Regions from separate parts of the Modestobacter sp. SSW1-42 genome, predicted to be linked through region 1. Evidence: riboswitches for the same ligand, from Rfam matches in the RefSeq annotation. Region 1 holds a riboswitch; each other region holds the start of a gene.
The links. A riboswitch is a leader RNA that binds a small molecule or an ion and turns the genes downstream of it on or off. The one in region 1 is predicted to bind cyclic di-AMP.
Positions count from the first base shown of each region.

Region 2: it holds a riboswitch for cyclic di-AMP, as region 1 does, so the genes downstream of both, ACGBYP_RS21155 (C40 family peptidase) here and ACGBYP_RS14220 (transglycosylase family protein) in region 1, are expected to answer to the same signal.
Region 3: it holds a riboswitch for cyclic di-AMP, as region 1 does, so the genes downstream of both, ACGBYP_RS21135 (M23 family metallopeptidase) here and ACGBYP_RS14220 (transglycosylase family protein) in region 1, are expected to answer to the same signal.
Region 4: it holds a riboswitch for cyclic di-AMP, as region 1 does, so the genes downstream of both, ACGBYP_RS09380 (C40 family peptidase) here and ACGBYP_RS14220 (transglycosylase family protein) in region 1, are expected to answer to the same signal.

Region 1 covers NZ_JBISCA010000003.1:816,945-821,146, forward strand. The annotation lists gene treY (malto-oligosyltrehalose synthase) at 1-1,218, shown strand, start outside; cyclic di-AMP (ydaO/yuaA leader) riboswitch at 1,601-1,762, shown strand; gene ACGBYP_RS14220 (transglycosylase family protein) at 1,766-2,482, shown strand; gene treZ (malto-oligosyltrehalose trehalohydrolase) at 2,664-4,202, shown strand, end outside.
Region 2 covers NZ_JBISCA010000007.1:70,391-74,592, forward strand. The annotation lists gene ACGBYP_RS21145 (M56 family metallopeptidase) at 179-1,120, opposite strand; gene ACGBYP_RS21150 (BlaI/MecI/CopY family transcriptional regulator) at 1,117-1,479, opposite strand; cyclic di-AMP (ydaO/yuaA leader) riboswitch at 1,752-1,903, shown strand; gene ACGBYP_RS21155 (C40 family peptidase) at 1,915-2,961, shown strand; gene ACGBYP_RS21160 (DUF305 domain-containing protein) at 3,704-4,202, shown strand, end outside.
Region 3 covers NZ_JBISCA010000007.1:65,266-69,467, reverse strand. The annotation lists gene ACGBYP_RS21140 (peptidoglycan DD-metalloendopeptidase family protein) at 1-544, shown strand, start outside; gene ACGBYP_RS21135 (M23 family metallopeptidase) at 768-2,015, opposite strand; cyclic di-AMP (ydaO/yuaA leader) riboswitch at 2,126-2,280, opposite strand; gene ACGBYP_RS21130 (hypothetical protein) at 2,428-2,886, opposite strand; gene ACGBYP_RS21125 (winged helix-turn-helix domain-containing protein) at 2,883-3,497, opposite strand; gene fliL (flagellar basal body-associated protein FliL) at 3,780-4,202, opposite strand, start outside.
Region 4 covers NZ_JBISCA010000002.1:836,865-841,066, forward strand. The annotation lists gene ACGBYP_RS09375 (DUF3817 domain-containing protein) at 1-182, opposite strand, end outside; gene ACGBYP_RS09380 (C40 family peptidase) at 318-1,547, opposite strand; cyclic di-AMP (ydaO/yuaA leader) riboswitch at 1,564-1,734, opposite strand; gene ACGBYP_RS09385 (hypothetical protein) at 1,887-2,426, shown strand; gene ACGBYP_RS09390 (GNAT family N-acetyltransferase) at 2,435-2,893, shown strand; gene ACGBYP_RS09395 (YhjD/YihY/BrkB family envelope integrity protein) at 2,941-3,777, shown strand; gene ACGBYP_RS09400 (PPK2 family polyphosphate kinase) at 3,767-4,202, opposite strand, start outside.

The DNA.
Region 1 (4,202 bases):
GAGCTGCTGGCGAGCTTCCCGGTCTACCGCAGCTACCTGCCCGACGGCCGCGCCCACCTCGACGAGACGGTGGCCGCGGTCAAGGAGCGGCGACCGGAGCTGGCCGCCGCCGTCGACGCCCTGCACCCCCTGCTGGGCAGCGCCGGCACCGAGCTGGCCACCCGGTTCGAGCAGACCTCGGGCCCGGTCATGGCCAAGGGCGTCGAGGACAGCGCCTACTACCGGTGGGCGCGGTTCGTCGCGCTCAACGAGGTCGGCGGCGACCCGGCGCAGTTCGGGACGACGGTCGCTGCGTTCCACGAGGCGCAGCAGCGCCGCGCGGAGCGCCGTCCGGCGTCCATGACGACGCTGTCGACGCACGACACGAAGCGCAGCGAGGACGTCCGCAGCCGGCTGGCGGTGCTGGCCGAGCTCCCGGACGAGTGGGCCGCGCTGGTCCGGGGCCTCATCGCCCGGCACCCGCTGGCCGACGCCTCCCTCGCGCACCTGGTGTGGCAGAACCTGGTGGGCGCGTGGCCGCTGTCCCGCGAGCGGGCGCACGCCTACGTGGAGAAGGCCGCCCGCGAGGCCGGCACCTCCACCACCTGGACCAACCCGGTGCAGGAGTTCGAGGACCAGCTGCACGCCCTGGTCGACGCCGCCTTCGACGACGCCACCACGAACGCCGAGATCACCGCGTTCGTGCAGCGGATCGCCCCGCTGGGGTACAGCAACTCGCTCGCGCAGAAGCTCCTGCAGCTGACCATCGCCGGGGTGCCCGACGTCTACCAGGGCACCGAGCTGTGGGACTTCTCGCTGGTCGACCCGGACAACCGCCGTCCGGTCGACTACGACCTGCGGCGCGACCTGCTCGCGCGGCTCGACGGCGGGTGGGTGCCGGAGGTCGACGAGACCGGTGCCGCGAAGCTGCTGGTGGTCTCCCGCGCGTTGCGGCACCGCCGCGACCACCCGGAGGCCTTCGCCGGGTACACCCCGCTGACGGCCACCGGCGCGGCCGCCGACCACGTGGTCGCGTTCGACCGCGGTGACGTCGTGACCGTGGCCACCCGGCTGCCGGCCCGGCTGGCGACCACCGGCTGGGGCGACACGACGCTCGCGCTGTCCACCGGGGCGTGGCGGGACCTGCTCACCGGCACCCGGGTCGTCTCCGACGCCTCGGGCATCCCGCTCGGCGAGCTGCTCTCCGCGCTGCCGGTGGCGCTGCTCGTCCGCGACTGACGCGAGGTCCCGCGGCCTCCCGGCCACAGGGCATCACCGGCCCCCTCGACGACACGTCGAGGGGGCCGGTGCGCGTCGGGGGCACCCACCCGTTCGCGGCACCACCGGTCGTGCGCGCTGACGCGGACACCCGCAACAGATGGTGCCCGGGCCCTTGGCGGAGCCCGGTCCCCGCCACATGTCGAGGAGTCGATTTGTCGACCGTCTGTAACGGAACGGTCTCGGAGCGCACGCGATACTGCGCATGTCGCCACATTCTCGGCGCGACGCGCCGTCGATCTGCGACACGCCGCTCGCCAGTTGGCAGTTGTCCACCTACCGTCGTCCTCGCGTTCGGGCCTTCCTGGCCGAGCGCGGCACCGGACCGCTCAGCCCCGTCCGCCGGTGACCTCAACCAGACCCTTCCGGACGGGGGCGGGGGACCCACATCCGACGCGCCGCCCACCCAGCGCCGCGCGTCTACGGGGTGAAGCCGCAGATCTGCGGCCGGGCACCGATCGCCCGAACCCGACAGCTCACCTCGCAGGCGGTGATCGGAGGAACACGCATGTCCAAGCACTCTCAGTCCCGTCCGGCCCTCGTCCGTCGTGCCCTGCGCGGCGGCGTGGTCACCGTCGGGGCCGCCGCTCTCGGTCTCGGTGCCTCGGTCGGCATCGGCACCGCGACGGCATCCGCCGCCGAGCACGACTGGAGCGGCGTCGCCCAGTGCGAGTCGGGCGGCAACTGGAGCATCAACAGCGGCAACGGCTACTACGGCGGCCTGCAGTTCTCCCAGAGCACCTGGGCCGGCTACGGCGGCACTGCCTACGCGCCGCGCGCCGACCAGGCCTCCGCCGCCGAGCAGATCGCCGTGGCCGAGAAGGTCCTCGTCGGCCAGGGCGTCGGCGCATGGCCGACCTGCGGCAAGCGCCTGACCGGCGGCACCACCGCCGTGGCCGAGCAGAAGGCCGCCCCCGCCCCCAAGGCCGAGGCGCCCAAGGCCGCCCCGAAGGCCCAGGCCGCCCCCAAGGCGCAGGCTGCCCCCAAGGCCCAGGCCGCGACCCCGAAGGCCGCCCCCAAGGCGTCCGCGGAGCGCAAGAACGCCGCCGCCACCCGTTCCACCCGCCAGGCGCCGGCCGCTGGCAACTACACGGTCAAGCCGGGCGACACCCTCGGCAAGATCGCGGCCGCCAACGGCACCTCCTGGCAGTCGCTGTACGCGAAGAACCGCGGCATCGTCAGCAACCCGAACATGATCCACGTCGGTCAGCTGCTCGCCGTCTGACCCACCTGCCGGGCCTGCCCCGGACCCGCACGGCACGAACGGCCGGGCACCCCAGCGTGGGGGTGCCCGGCCGTTCGCCGTCCCGGGCACCCGGTGACGAGGGCGACGGTTCGACCGCGTGTGGGCGGGCATGATCCAGCCGCTCTCCCACTCCCCCGCACCACCGCTCCGGAGGTCCTCCATGCCCCAGCCCGTCGAGTTCTCCGTCTGGGCCCCGCTGCCCCAGCGGGTGCGCCTCCAGCTCGACGGGCAGGTGCACGACATGGAGCGGGACGACGCCGGCTGGTGGCGGGTGACCGCGCCGGCCGAGCCCGAGTCCGACTACGGCTTCCTGCTCGACGACACCGAGCCGGCGCGCCCCGACCCCCGGTCCCGCCGCCAGCCCGACGGCGTCCACGGCCTGTCCCGCCGGTACGACCCGTCGTCCTACAGCTGGGGCGACCGCGCCTGGACCGGCCGCCCGCTCGCCGGCGGCGTCGTCTACGAGCTGCACGTGGGCACCTTCACCCGCGAGGGGACGTTCGACGCCGCCGTCCGCAACCTCGACCACCTGGTCGACCTGGGTGTCGACTTCGTCGAGCTGCTGCCGGTCAACGGCTTCAACGGCACCCACAACTGGGGCTACGACGGGGTCGCCTGGTACGCGGTGCAGGAGAGCTACGGCGGCCCGGCGGGCTACCAGCGACTGGTCGACGCCTGCCACCAGCGCGGCATCGGCGTCATCCAGGACGTCGTCTACAACCACCTCGGGCCCTCGGGCAACTACCTGCCGGAGTTCTTCCCCATCTTCGCCGCGGGTGCGAACAGCTGGGGCAACGCGATCAACCTGGACGGCCCCGACTCCGACGAGGTCCGCCGCTACATCATCGACAACGCGCTGATGTGGCTGCGCGACATGCACGTCGACGGGCTGCGGCTCGACGCCGTCCACGCGCTGGTCGACGAGCGGGCCACCCACGTGCTCGAGGAGATGGCCCAGGAGGTCGAGAAGCTCTCCGTCGCCGAGGGCCGCCCGCTGACGCTGATCGCCGAGAGCGACCTCAACGACCCCTCGCTCGTCACGCCCCGCGTGGCCGGCGGCAAGGGCCTGGACGCGCAGTGGAGCGACGACTTCCACCACTCGCTGCACACCCAGCTGACCGGCGAGGCGCAGGGCTACTACGCCGACTTCGCCGCCGGCGGCCTCGGCGGGCTGGCGAAGGTGCTCACCGGCGCCTTCTTCCACGCCGGCGACTGGTCCAGCTTCCGCCGGCGGCACCACGGCCGCCCGGTCGACACGAACGCGCTGCCGGGCTGGAAGTTCCTGGGCTACCTGCAGGACCACGACCAGATCGGCAACCGCGCGGTCGGTGACCGGATCTCGGCCTCCCTCTCCCCCGGCCTGCTCGGTGTCGGCGCGACGCTGGTGCTCACCAGCCCGTTCACCCCGATGCTGTTCATGGGCGAGGAGTGGGGCGCCTCGACGCCGTGGCAGTTCTTCACCAGCCACCCCGAGCCCGAGCTGGGCAAGGCCACCGCGGAGGGCCGGATCGGCGAGTTCGCCGAGCACGGCTGGGACGCCGACGTCGTGCCCGACCCGCAGGACCCGGAGACCTTCACCCGGTCCAAGCTGGACTGGTCCGAGCTCACCGAGGAGCCGCACGCGCACGTGCTCGCCGTGCACAAGGCGCTGATCGCGCTGCGCCGGGCGCACCCCGACCTGGTCGACCCCGACCTCACC
Region 2 (4,202 bases), on a different contig from region 1:
AGCAGCCCTCTGGCGAGGGAGGTTGCTGAACCCACCGCGGCGAAGGTGTCCGGTGCACATCGGCTGTCGTCCTCACATCCCATTGCTACTACTGGTCGTAGTTGCAACGGCAGTAAGGGTGTTCGTCTTGAGGGGGAGAGGCCGCTGTTCAGAGAAGGGCTCGCGGGAAGTGAGTGGATCAGGTGACCGCGCACAGCACGATGTTGAAGCCCAGCCACGTGGTCGCCGCGGGAAGAAGCAGCGCCCCGGTCGCCATCGCCAAGGTCCCCGGCCAGCGGAGAAGATGGCTCATGCGCCACGGGTCGGTGGTTTCCAGCCGGCTGATGCGCAGCTCGGTCAGGCGGGAGGCCATGGCCAGCCCGAAGGGGAGGACCGGCTGTCCGGTCATCCGGCGCAGCGCGACCTGAACGGCCTCGGGCCCGCACCGCCGCGCTGCGTGGGCATCGGCGGCGAGCTCCACCAGGTCCCGAATGGCGGCCGGCGCTGCGCGCAGCAGGGGGCACCAGGGGAGGGCGGCGGCCAGTGTCTCAGCGATCGTCACCAAAGCGTGGTGGTGGCCCCGTAGGTGTGCACGCTCATGCTCCAGCGTCGCTGCGACTGCCTCCGGTGGCAACTGCGCCCGCAGCCCATCCGAGGCGATGATCACCCCGGGACGACCGCTGATGGACATGGCCATCGCCCGGTGGTCAGCGACCCACAGCGGCTCACCGGCCGAGGAGCTCGAGGCCAGCAGTCGCAGCTGCTGTACATGCGGGGCGTGCCGCCGGACCGACCGCACGCGCTTCAGCACCGCTCTGCCCAGGCGCACCACGATGGTCGCGGCCATGATCAGGCTGATGCCGGCGACCGTCTGCTGCCAGGCAGGCACGGTGCCCGTGGTGACCGCGGTCCAGCAGCCCCCCACCAGTTGGATGAGCCCACTGGCCTCGTGCTGGTCCATCGGCAGGGCGAGCAGGCCGATCATGGCCAGGGTCGAGGCGACCAGCCCGACAGACAACAGCGACCAGCCCACCAGCAGGATCGTGGGATCCACCCGCCGCTCAGCCAGCCACAGCAGCGACCGGTGCCCGTAGAGACCCAGAGCGGTTCCGGCGGCCAGAACAGCGAGCATGCCGATCATGAGGTCGCTGCCCGCCGCTCGAGCGCCTCACGCAACACCAAGGACTCCTCATCGGAGGCCGTCTCGGCGAAGTGCAGCAGCACCGACCGGGGATCGTCTGAAGCGTCCAGGATCTCCCGCAGCGAGGCCGCCGCCGCACCCTGGCGCGTCACGGTCGGGCGGTAGCTGAACGCCCGACCCACCGGCTCCCGCTCCACCAAGCCCTTGCGCAGCAGGTTCCCCAGCACGGTCATCACGGTGGTGTAGGCCAGACTGCGTTGCGGCGGCATCTTCGCCAGCACCTCGCGCACGGTCAGCGGGGCGTCGGTGGACCACAAGACGTCCATCACGGCGGCCTCGAGCTTGCCCAAGTGAGGCATGGCCGCTCCTCACTTCTCCTGGGTCAACACGGTCCGGCAGCGCTGCGCGAGGCCACAGTGTGGCCTGCGGGTTCATCTGGATGAGTCGTCATCGTATGAGCTGCACCCGCTCAGCACCCCACGACCAGAAGCACCAGAGGCTTCGAGGACCACCTCATCTGCCCCACCAGCATCAACTATCCGACACGCATAGGACAGCGGGATGGTCCGGTGATCACCGCCCTATCTTCAGCGGCGCCGGGACGAGTTGTCGTCACCCACGAGGGGACCTCGGTCCGGCGCCGCCGAACCTCAGCCCACCGTTGAGGACCGGGGACCCACCGCAGTCCTGGGGTCAATCGTGCCCGCCCACGCCGGGTGGCACGACGGGCGACTTCCCGCCCGAACCCGTCAGCTAACTCGGTATGCGGCCACGGAAGACAGGAGGGCGCCCCCGTGGCGACCACGCACCCCTACCGGTTCCGCCGGGCTGCCGGAGCGCGCCCGGCCACCGCGCTCGCGCTCCTCACGGTGCTCACCGCCACAGGCGTGGCCCTGACCCCCGCCGGGGCCAGCGCCGCCCCGGGTGAGGCCGCGACCGGGGAGCAGGCGGCCCAGCTGGCCGCCGACAGCGGCCACCAGCTGGAGGTGCTCACCGAGGAGTACAACGACGCCCGGGAGACCCTCGCTCAGCAGCAGGCCGCCGCCGCTGACGCCGCCGCCGCACGGGCGGCCGCCGACGCGCAGCTGGCCGCCCTGCAGGACCAGATCGCCGCCGTCGCGCACACCGCGTTCACCGGGGACGGGTTGGGCCCGCTGCAGGCCTTCATGACCAGCGGGTCCGCCGATGAGTTCCTCGAGCGGGTCGCCACCCTCGACTCCGTCGCCGGCTACCACAACGACGTCTTGGCCCAGGTCGCCGAGTCACGCGCGTCCGCCGAGCGCGCCGGTGCCGCCGCCGCGCAGGCCACCGCCGCGGCAGAGCAGCAGCTGGCGGCCGTCCAAGGGCAGCAGGAGCAGCTGCAGACCGAGATCGCTGATTACAAGGCCCAGTACGCCGCCCTCACCGCCGCCGAGCAGGAGCAGGCCAACGCCGCCCACGGCGGGCCGGCTCTGCAAGCACCGGCCGCTGGCTCGGTGCAGGCCGGCAGCGACGCCGCCCAGGTCATCATCGACACCGCCATGGCCCAGGTCGGGGACCCCTACGTTTGGGCCGCCGGGGGGCCGGACGCCTTCGACTGCTCGGGGTTGACCCAGTACGCCTTCGCCGCGGCCGGGATCTCCCTGCCGCACTCCAGCAAGGCCCAGGCCGCCTTGGGGCGCCCGGTGTCCCGGGCCGAGCTGCAGCCCGGTGACCTCGTCTACTTTTTCAGCCCGGTCAGCCACATCGGCATCTACATCGGTGGCGGCAAAATGGTCCACGCCCGGACGTTCGGCGAGCCGGTCAACGTCGGCAGTGTGGATATGTCCGGTTATGCCGGGGCGCGCCGCATCCTGCCCTGACCAGCACCTCACCGACCTTATTACCGCCTTGCCGCAATGCCGCCATGCCGCCATGCCGCAATGTCGCAATGCCGCAAGTACTCGAGCAGCCCTTCGAGCAGGAGCCCAGTACTACCTGAGGTAGTAACCTGTGGGATGTGCTGGGACGAGTGGGGACGATGCGGGCAGCTCGACTGCTGGTGTTGCTGACCCTCGCGGCGGTCTTCGCCATGCACGGGCTGCAATGCATCAGCGCCGACCCCGGCGGCACCCACCCCGCCGACCACGGCGCCATGTCCTCCGCGGACTCCGCGGCCCTCGTGGCGTCAGGGGTGTCCATGGCGCCAGCGGTGTCCATGGCAACCAATGCCGCGGTCCCAGGCCACACCGCCGCGGTCGCGTCCGCCGGTCCAGCCCACGGCGCGCCGGCGGCGGCAGCCACCGGCGCGACAGGCTCGTCCAGTCCCGAATCAGGACATGGCTGGGCGCACGCCCTCGCGGTGTGCCTGGCGGTACTACTAGCCGGACTGGCCGGCCTGGCCGTGCTGGCGGCGGCACTCCTGCTCAAGAGAGCAACACCGATCGGCAGCCGGGAAGTCTTGCTGGCCCGCGCCCGATCCTGGTGGGCCGCGATCCAGCTCCCTAGACCACCCGACCTCGCCTCCCTCTGTCTCCTCCGGATTTAGGCCGAACCACCGACCCGGCCGCTCCCGCGACCACCGGGTCAGTCGTCCACCACCAGATCCCACCCACAGGAGAAGCAATGACCCGCACCACCCTTCGCCGCGCCCGCCTCACTGCTGGCCTCATCGCCGGCGTCGTCGTCCTCGCCGGCTGCTCCAATGGCTCCGATGACAGCACCGCAGCTGGTGGCAGCTCCGCCAGCTCCGCCGCAGGCAGTGCATCGGCGAGTGCGTCGGCTGAGTTCAACGACGCCGACGTGGCCTTCGTCCAGGGGATGCTCCCGCACCACGAGGGTGCCCTGGAGATGGCCCAGCTGGCCGAGGGCCGCGCGCAGGACCCCCGCGTCCTGGATCTGGCCAGCCGGATCGAAGCCGCCCAGGAGCCGGAGATCGAGACCATGACCGGCTGGCTGCAGGCATGGGGGCAGCCTGAGTCCGGCGGCATGGGCGGCATGGACCACGGCGCCATGGGCGGCATGGACATGGACATGTCCGGCCTGGAGGCCGCCTCCGGGACCGAGTTCGACCGGATGTTCCTGAAGATGATGAGCGAGCACCACCAGCAGGCGGTCGACATGG
Region 3 (4,202 bases), on a different contig from region 1:
GCCGTCCAAGCAAGCGGCGCAGACCACGCCCCAGGTCAAGGCGGGCACCCCGGCTGCCAAGCCAGCGGAGCCGGCCGCCGGGCCCAAGCCAGCTCCGGCCCCGGACATCGCCGATGCTCCCGCACCGCGGCCGGTGACCGGCGGCGGCGTGGCCCCGACCGGTGGCCGGTTCACGACGTGCTTCGAGATGCGCTGGGGGGTCATGCACAACGGCGTGGACATCGCCGCCCCGATCGGCACCCCGATCTATGCCGCCGCCGCCGGCCGGGTGGTCCGCGCCGGGGAGGCCAGCGGGTACGGGCTGGCGGTCTACCTGCAGCACGATGACGGGTCAGTGTCGGTCTATGGGCACATCAACGACTACTTCGTGACTGCCGGGCAGCGGGTGTCGGCCGGCACGGTGATCGCCGAGGTGGGCAACAAGGGGCAGTCCACCGGTCCGCATCTGCACTTCCAGGTCAACACCGCTGGTCTGCACACCGGTGCGGTGGACCCCATCTCCTGGCTGGCCGCCCGCGGGGTCTCGATGGGCGGCCGGTGCTGAGCTGGAGCACCCGGTCCGGTCAGGCAGCTGGCGGCCGGCCTGCTGATCAGCTGCCGGGGCCCCCTGCCGCTGGCGGCCCGTGGCCTGGGGTTATCTCCTCGGCCACGGGCCACCTGCGCTGCAAACGCTCACGGCGCGCCGGCGGGGGGTGGGCACGGCGATACGTCAGTACCGATCACCCGGCGGGGCCACCGGTTCAGCTGTCCATGGCCCCGCTGGGTGGTCAGCCGCAGCCACCGCCCATCGACAGGCCGCGGGCGGTGAGCCACGGAACGGGGTTGGTGCGGTTGACGTACAGCCCGCCCTGGTGCACCTCAAAGTGCAGGTGGGCGCCGGTGGACTGGCCCTTGTTGCCGACGGCGGCGATCTGCTGCCCCGCGGTCACCCGCTGGCCGGCGGCGACGGAGTAGCTGTCGATGTGGCCGTAGAGGGTGATCGAGCCATCGGCGTGCTGCAGGTAGACGGCCAACCCGAAGCCCGACGCGGGACCGGCCTGGAGCACCACGCCATCGGCGGGGGCGTAGATGGGGGTGCCGATCGGGGCGGCGATGTCCATGCCGTTGTGCATGGTCCCCGAGCGGGTGCCGTAGCAGGAGGTGACCCGGCCGGTGGTCGGGATGCCGGTGCCGGCGGCGCTCCGCTCGCTTCCACGGGAGGCCGCCTGGTTGCCCCGTTCGGCCGGTGCGGTGGCCCCGCTGGCCGTCCCAGGTGCGGCGGGGATCGAGGCGCTACCGGCCCGCTCGGCAGCTGCTGCGGCCGCGACTGCGGCGCTGCGGTCCTGCTCGGCAGCTGCTGCGGCTGCCGCTTCACGGGCGAGGGTGGCCAGCCGCTCCCGGGCCTGCTGCAGCTGCTGCTCCAGCGCGGCCCTCTCCCCCACGGCGGCGTCGTAGGTCTGCTGCGCGGCCGCGAGCTTGTCGTTGGCGACCCGCTCGGCCTCCGCGGCGGCCTGGGCGGCCGCATCGCGGGCGTCCACCGCGGCCTTGGCCGCCTCGGTCGCTGCCTGCTGCTGGACCTGGACGACCTCGAGCTGCTGGAGCTGCTCGGCCCGGGCCTCCCCGAGGTGGTCTAGGGTGGCGGCCCGATCGAGCACCTCATCGGGGCTGGCCGCGCCGAGGAACGCCGAGGCAGCGCCATAGGCATCCGCGCCCATGTAGCTCCGCCGGCCCAGGGCCGCGACGTCGGCTCGGGCCCGGTCGACGGCCGCGGCGGCAGCGGTCAGCTCCGCGACGCGGGCGTCGGCTTGCTGCCGGGCGGTGACCAGCTCGGCCTGGGCGACCAGGCTCTGGTCGGCGACAGCTTCGGCTTCCACGGTGAGCTGCTGCAGGTTCTCCTCGGCTGCCGCCACGGACTCCTCGACGTCGCGCAGCGCGGCCTCGGCCGCGGCGAGCTCGGGCTGGCTCGCTGCGGCCGGCGCTCCGGGTGCCGCCTGGGCCGCGGGGCCGGTGAGAGCCAGCAATAACGCCGCGCTCACGGACAGGGCTGATGCGAGCGCTGGGGTGCGCCAGCGGGGCCGGCCCGGGTGGGGCCGATGACGGGCAGGGTCGTGCAAGACGTCGTGCGATGTCGCCAACGCGACGGGCTCCGTTCTCCCTCACCGTCTACCGAGTTAGCTGACGGGTTCGGGCCGGAGACAGCCCTACTCGCGGCGGCACGGTGGCCGGTCGAGATTCACCCCAGGGGAACGATGGGTCCCCGGTCCGCCACCGCGAGCGGTGGCAGTTCGACGGGGTCCGGGTGAGGACCTCGGGGCGAGGTCGTGGCTCACTCGGACCGGGCAAGACGATACTACGAAGCTAGATAGTTGTCACAGGTCGGTAACGCCGGCCAACTACTTCGGCCTGCCTCCGCACGACAGACCCGCCCCCATGCTCAGGCGCGCCAGCTCAGAAGATGTCGAGTGCAGGCAGCAGCTGGGCAATGGCCTCGACCATGGCGGTGGCATCGGTCAGCGCCTGGCGGGCTTCATCGACACTGGTGATCTCCGGCCCCGTGGGTCCGGGGTACTCCAACTCGTGGCGGCGACGGCGCAGGTAGCCGAAGTCGGTGAATCCCGGTTCGAACTGCGCGCGCAGTGCGCGTTCGACCACGATGTGGCCACCTTCGTGAGTGGCCCGCAGACCCTGCTGGGCGAGCACAGCAGCCCCGGCCTGACGGGCGGCGTCGTAGGCGATTATGAAGGCGGTACCCGGATCGGTCTCCAGCAACGTGCCGGCCGACGTAAGCAGCTGGCGCGCTCGATCCAAGGTCGCCTGCGCGGCCAGCTGCGCGCCGGGCGCCCGCTGCAGCTCCCGGTCGGCGATGAGCTGCTCGACCTCCGCTGCGCCCTTGGCCCAGCTGGTCATCGCCGTTCACCGATCCCCGTCAGCGGCGGTGCCGCCGCCTCCGAGGATGGGTTGGCGGCGCGCTGGATGACCGTCAAGTAGCTGGAGCGGTGCACCTGGTCGACGAGTGCGTCTTCAGCGGCCCGCCACTGGTCCGGTGTCCGCAGCGCCGGGTTCACCGGGAGCCGCAGACGCGCGGCGGCCCGGTCGGCGGCGGCGTAGACCGCCGCGCGGTGCGGGGTGCCGATGATCAGAACGTCGATATCAGCCGGCGGTGGGCCGTCCTGCCCGGCGTACCGAGCTGCCCAGGACCCGAACAGCAGCACCGAGTCCACCTCAGGCAGCTCGACGAACTCCTCGCCGATCACCTGGGCCGGGCCGAAGGTGAGAGTCAGCAGCTCGGTCAGTGCACGGGCGGCGGGATGACCGGCGTCGGCCTGGTAGAGACGGGTGCGGCCGACACTGCGGCTGACGACCAGGCCAGTGTCGACCAGGCGAGCCATCTCCCGGTGCGCGGTACTCAGCGGAACTCGTGCCGCCTGCGCCAGCTCGCTGAGGGCGTACTGGGCGTCTGGGTGCAGATGCAGCTGAGTCAGCAGCTCCGCCTGTTGCTGCGACCGGAAGATCGGCATCAGCGACGGAGACTTACTTCTCATAAGTGAGAAGATACTTCCATGAATCGGAAGTGGCTAGGGCTGACGCGAGCCCTCGGTAACCAGCCACCCCCGACGGATGCATCCTTTCGCTCCTCCAGGTCGAGGCAGTAGATGAAGACCCCACCGCCGACCAGCCGGCGCCGGGGAGCCGGCACCGGCTGGTACGGGACAGCCCCTCGTGAGAGGCGCGGGGTGGACTGCCAGGCGCGATGCTTCAGGTGCGGCGCATCAGCTTGGGCGGGACGGCTAGGGGTCCTTTCACTGAGTGACGTACTCCGTGTACCAGAGCTCGTAGACATCCCCGTGGTAGGCCTCGATGACGGCCTCCTCGAAGTGGGCCTTCATCGCCTCGCGGTTGGCCTGCACGTCGGTCAGGGTCACGCCGGAGAACTGCGAGATCGCGATGTCCAACGCCTTCGAGCCGTCCGGCTTGCCGCCACCGCCGTGCCCGCCACCGGCGTTCAGGTCATAGGCCGCCGACATCTGCAGCGTGAAGCCCAGCTTCAGGTAGCTGCCGCCGGCCAGGTTGATCGCCACCGGCTCGACGGCGAGCACCACGGTGCCGGCCTCCGGCGCGGGCTCGGCCTCGGCCTCACCGCTCCCGCTGAAGACAAAGAAGTACACCGCGGCACCGATCGCCAGGACGGCGACCAGCCCGATGATGAGCAGCTTCTTCTTGCC
Region 4 (4,202 bases), on a different contig from region 1:
ACGTAGACCACGAAGACCGCGCCGTGCACCGGGCCGGCCAGCTGGACGCCCACCTCGGAGGTCCGGAGCACCCACTTGACGAACATCCCGGCCAGCAGGAGCACCCAGGTCACGGCCTCGGCGACCGCGACGACGCGGAAGGCGCGGGCGACGGTGCGCGGATCGGTCAGTACGGCGGGCACGGAGCTCCTCGGGTCGTGCGGTCGGTGGCGCTCATCCTGCCCGGGCTCCCTGTGTGCCCGGACCGGCCCACCCCGGACGCACCGGTGCCCCGGACGCCGTGTGGCGGCCGGGGCACCGGGGTCGTGCGATCTGCGTCAGCCGACGCGGCGCATGGCGGTGATGGCGCCCACCGCGTCGATGGGGGCGACCTTCACCACGTCACCGCTCGTCGGGGCGTGCACCATCTGCCCGTTCCCGATGTAGATGCCGATGTGGTAGACGGGGCTGCCGAAGGCGATCAGGTCGCCGGGCTGCAGGTCGCCGCGGGAGACCGCGCGGCCGACCGTCGCCTGCTGGCTGCTGCTGCGCGGGAGGCTGACCCCGGCGGCGGCGTAGGCGTACTTCACCAGGCCGGAGCAGTCGAAGGAGCCGGGACCGTTCCCGCCCCACACGTAGGGCTTGCCGCGCTGGGCCATCGCGGTGGCGACGGCAGCCTGGCCGGAACCACTGCCGCCGCCGGCGGGCGCCGCAGCCGCGACCGGGGCGGGCGCCGCGGCAGGGGCGGAGGCAGCGGCCGGCACCGGGGCCGGGGCCGGCTCGGTGGCGGACCGGGTGGCACGGGAGGCAGCCGGGGTCCGGCGCTCGGCCGGTGCGCTCGAGGCGCTGGAGCTGGCTGCGGCGGCCTGCTCGGCGGCAGCGGCCTCGGCGGCGGCCTGCTGCGCGCGGGCGGCCGCGGCGGCTGCTGCGGCCTGCTCCTCGGCGAGCCGGCGGGCCCGCTCCTGCTCCTCGGCGGTCAGCCGCTCGAAGTCGGCCTGGTAGGCGGCGATCTGCGCCTCGAGGTCGGCCTGCTGGCGGGCGACCTGCTCGACCTGCGCCTGGGCGGCGGCGGCGGCCTGGTCGGCGGTGGCCTTGGCCTGGGCGGCCGTCTGGGTCGCCTGCTCGGCTGCCCCCAGGACCTCGTTGTTGTGGTCGGCGATGGTGTCCAGCGTGCCGACGCGGTCGATCATCTCGTCGGCGGAGGTGCTGGTCAGCATGGCCTGCAGGGTGTCCAGCCGGTCACCGGTGTAGGCGCTGCGGGCCACCTCGGTGACCTTCTCGCGCGCGGTGCCCACGGCTGCGTCGGCGTCGACGACGGCGGCGGCTGCCTGTGCGGCGGCCTGCTGCTGCGCCGTCAGTGCGTCGGTGGCGGCGTGGAACTGCTCGGTGACGACCTCGAGGTCGTTGCCACGGGCGGCGATGAGGGCCGCGGCCTCCTGCGAGTTCGCCGGCGTTTCGGGAGCGGCCGACGCGGGAAGGGAGGTGAGGGAGACGACGCCGGCGGCGGCCAGCGAGATCAGGACGGCGGTCGTGGACCGACGGCGCGCAGAGTTGAGCGAACTCGCCATGTGAGGCGGGTGTTTCCTTTCTTCCACTCGCCGCCTACCGAGTTAGCTGACGGGTTCGGGCGGGAAGACGCCCGGCACCACGCGGCCCGTACGGGTCGCGAGGAGCTTCACCCCAGTGCTGCGGTGGGTCCCCGGTCCACTGGCCCGCCGTGCTGCACGGGCCGCTGTGGTTCGGCGGCGGTCCAGGCGGTCGCTCCCCGGGAGGGGGCTGAGGTGCCCGTCCGGACCGTCGCCCACCGTAAGCGTGTGACCGGGAGATGACAAACGGTCGGGCGCAATTTGTGCAGAAACTCCTGGCGTGTGCCAGGACACGCTCACCAAGCGTGACAGGCTCGCCGGATGCGCGGCCTGGGACGGCGGGAGTTCTGTCTCGTGCTGCTCCGCCGGATGGCAGATCTGCGGCCTGACCTGGTCATCGACGCCCTGCCGCGGCTGTCCGCGGACCGTGCCGAGGCCCGCGAGGCGCACCGCCGCTGGCAGTCGCTGCAGCACTCGGCGAACGGGCCGCACGGCGTGTCGCGGTACGCCGCCGTCCTCGGTCCGCCCGAGGAGTGTGAGGAGCGCCGCTCCGGCGACGCGGTCCTCGACGTCCGCCGGTGGCCGCTGCCGCTGTGGCCGCACCTGCGCTGGGAGGTGGTCACCGTCCGCGGCGGCCCGGTCCTGGACGGGCAACTGGTGCGCGCACCCGGCTCCCCGGTGCCGCCCGCGGCGCCCGGGGACCTGCGGGTGTGGGCGCACGTGGTCGGTGACGTGGCCGGACTGCCCGGCGCGCAGGTCGTCGACCCCCGCGTGCCCACCCGCTGGGAGGTGCACCTGCCCGGAGCGCGGGCGCAGTTCGTCTGGGGGCTGCTGCAGCAGGTGCAGCCCGGACCGCCATGATCGGGGACGTGCCGAGCCTCTCCCCCGCCGCCTGGGACGACCCGGTCGTGCAGCAGCTGACCACCGCCCAGCAGGACGAGCGGCGGGCCCGCTACGACGGCAAGGGCGAGCCCGGCGTCCCGCCCTCGGCCGACGACGTCGCCGTCGTCCTCGTCGCCCGCGACGACGACGGGACGCCGCTGGGCTGCGGGGCGCTGCGGGCGCTGGAGCCCGGCGCCGCCGAGGTCAAGCGGATGTACGTCGTCCCGGCGGCCCGGGGGCGCGGGGTGTCCCGGCTGGTCCTGGCCGGGCTGGAGGCCGAGGCGCTGGCCCGCGGCTGGACCACGCTGCGCCTGGAGACCGGGCCCCGGCAGCCGGAGGCCATCGGGCTGTACACGGCGGCCGGCTACACCCCGGTCGGCGCCTTCGGCCACTACCTCGGCGAGGACGCCGCGGGATCGCTCTTCTTCGCCCGGTCGCTGACCTGACCGACCCCGCCCGGGCGCGACCGGGCCGGACCTGGTCACATGGGCGCGTGCAGGTGGCGAGAGAGGCACGCGGCCTGCTGGCCACCATGCGCGACCGGCTGCGCGGCCGCGACACCGCGCTGATCGCCGCCGGGCTCACCTTCTACGCCGGGATCGCCGTCGTCCCGGCGCTGGTGCTGTCCCTGGGCCTGACCAGCTGGGTGGCCGGTGCCGACCAGGTGCGCACCCTCACCGGGCGGCTGGCGTCGGTGCTGCCGGCCGAGCTGGGCGCCCCCGCCGCGGTCGCCCGGCTGGCCGAGGCGGGCACCGGGCTCAGCGTGGTCGGGGCGCTGCTGACCCTGCTGCCGATCTCGCTCTACGGCGAGGGGGTGCGCCGGGCGCTGCTCCGCTTCAGCCCGGCGCACGACCGGTTCACCGCCTGGCGCGGCCGGCTGGCGTCGCTGCCGCTGCTGGTGCTGGCGCCGCTGCTGCTCTACCCGTTGCTGCTGGTGGGGCGGCTGCTGGCCCGGTTGGCCGAGACCCCCGGCTTCGCGGCCGGGCTGGGTGGCTTCGCGGCCGGCTACTACTCCGTGCTGTTCGCCCTCACCCTGCCGCTGATCTGGGTGTTCCGGGTCGTCGCGGCCGGCCGGCTGCGGTGGCGGGCGGTGGTGGTCGGCGCGCTGTTCACCGCGGGCTCGCTCTCAGGGTTCCTGCAGGGGTTCGTGCTGTTCCTGGCCCTGCCGCTGGACCTCGGCGCCCCCTTCGGCGGGCTCACCGTCGTCGGCGGGGTGGTCGCCGTCGGCTTCTGGCTGTTCATGCTGCAGTTCGTGCTGATCGCCGGGTGGCTGTTCACCGAGGCGGTCGACGAGCGGCTGCGCCGGGGGGCGCCCGCGCTCAGTCGCTGACCGGGTGCTCCTCGATCAGCCGGTCGCGCTGCTCGGCGACGTCGTAGGTGGGCTCGGGCAGCCGCGGGTCGAGCTCGGTGAGCGTCTCCAGCAGCAGCCGGCCCACCGCCCAGTTGCGGTACCACTTGCGGTCGGCCGGGACGACGTACCAGGGCGCGGTGTCGGTGCCGGTGCGCTCCAGCGCCGTCTCGTACGCGCGCTGGTAGTCCGGCCACAGGGCGCGGTCGTCGAGGTCGGAGGGGTCGAACTTCCAGCGCTTGGCCGAGTCGTCGAGCCGGGCGAGCAGCCGCTGCTTCTGCTCCCACGCCGAGATGTGCAGCAGCACCTTCACCAGGGTCACGCCGTCGTCGGCCAGCTGCTGCTCGAACCGCACGATCTCGCGGTACCGGCGCTCGATGACCGGCATCGGCGCCAGCTCCCGCACC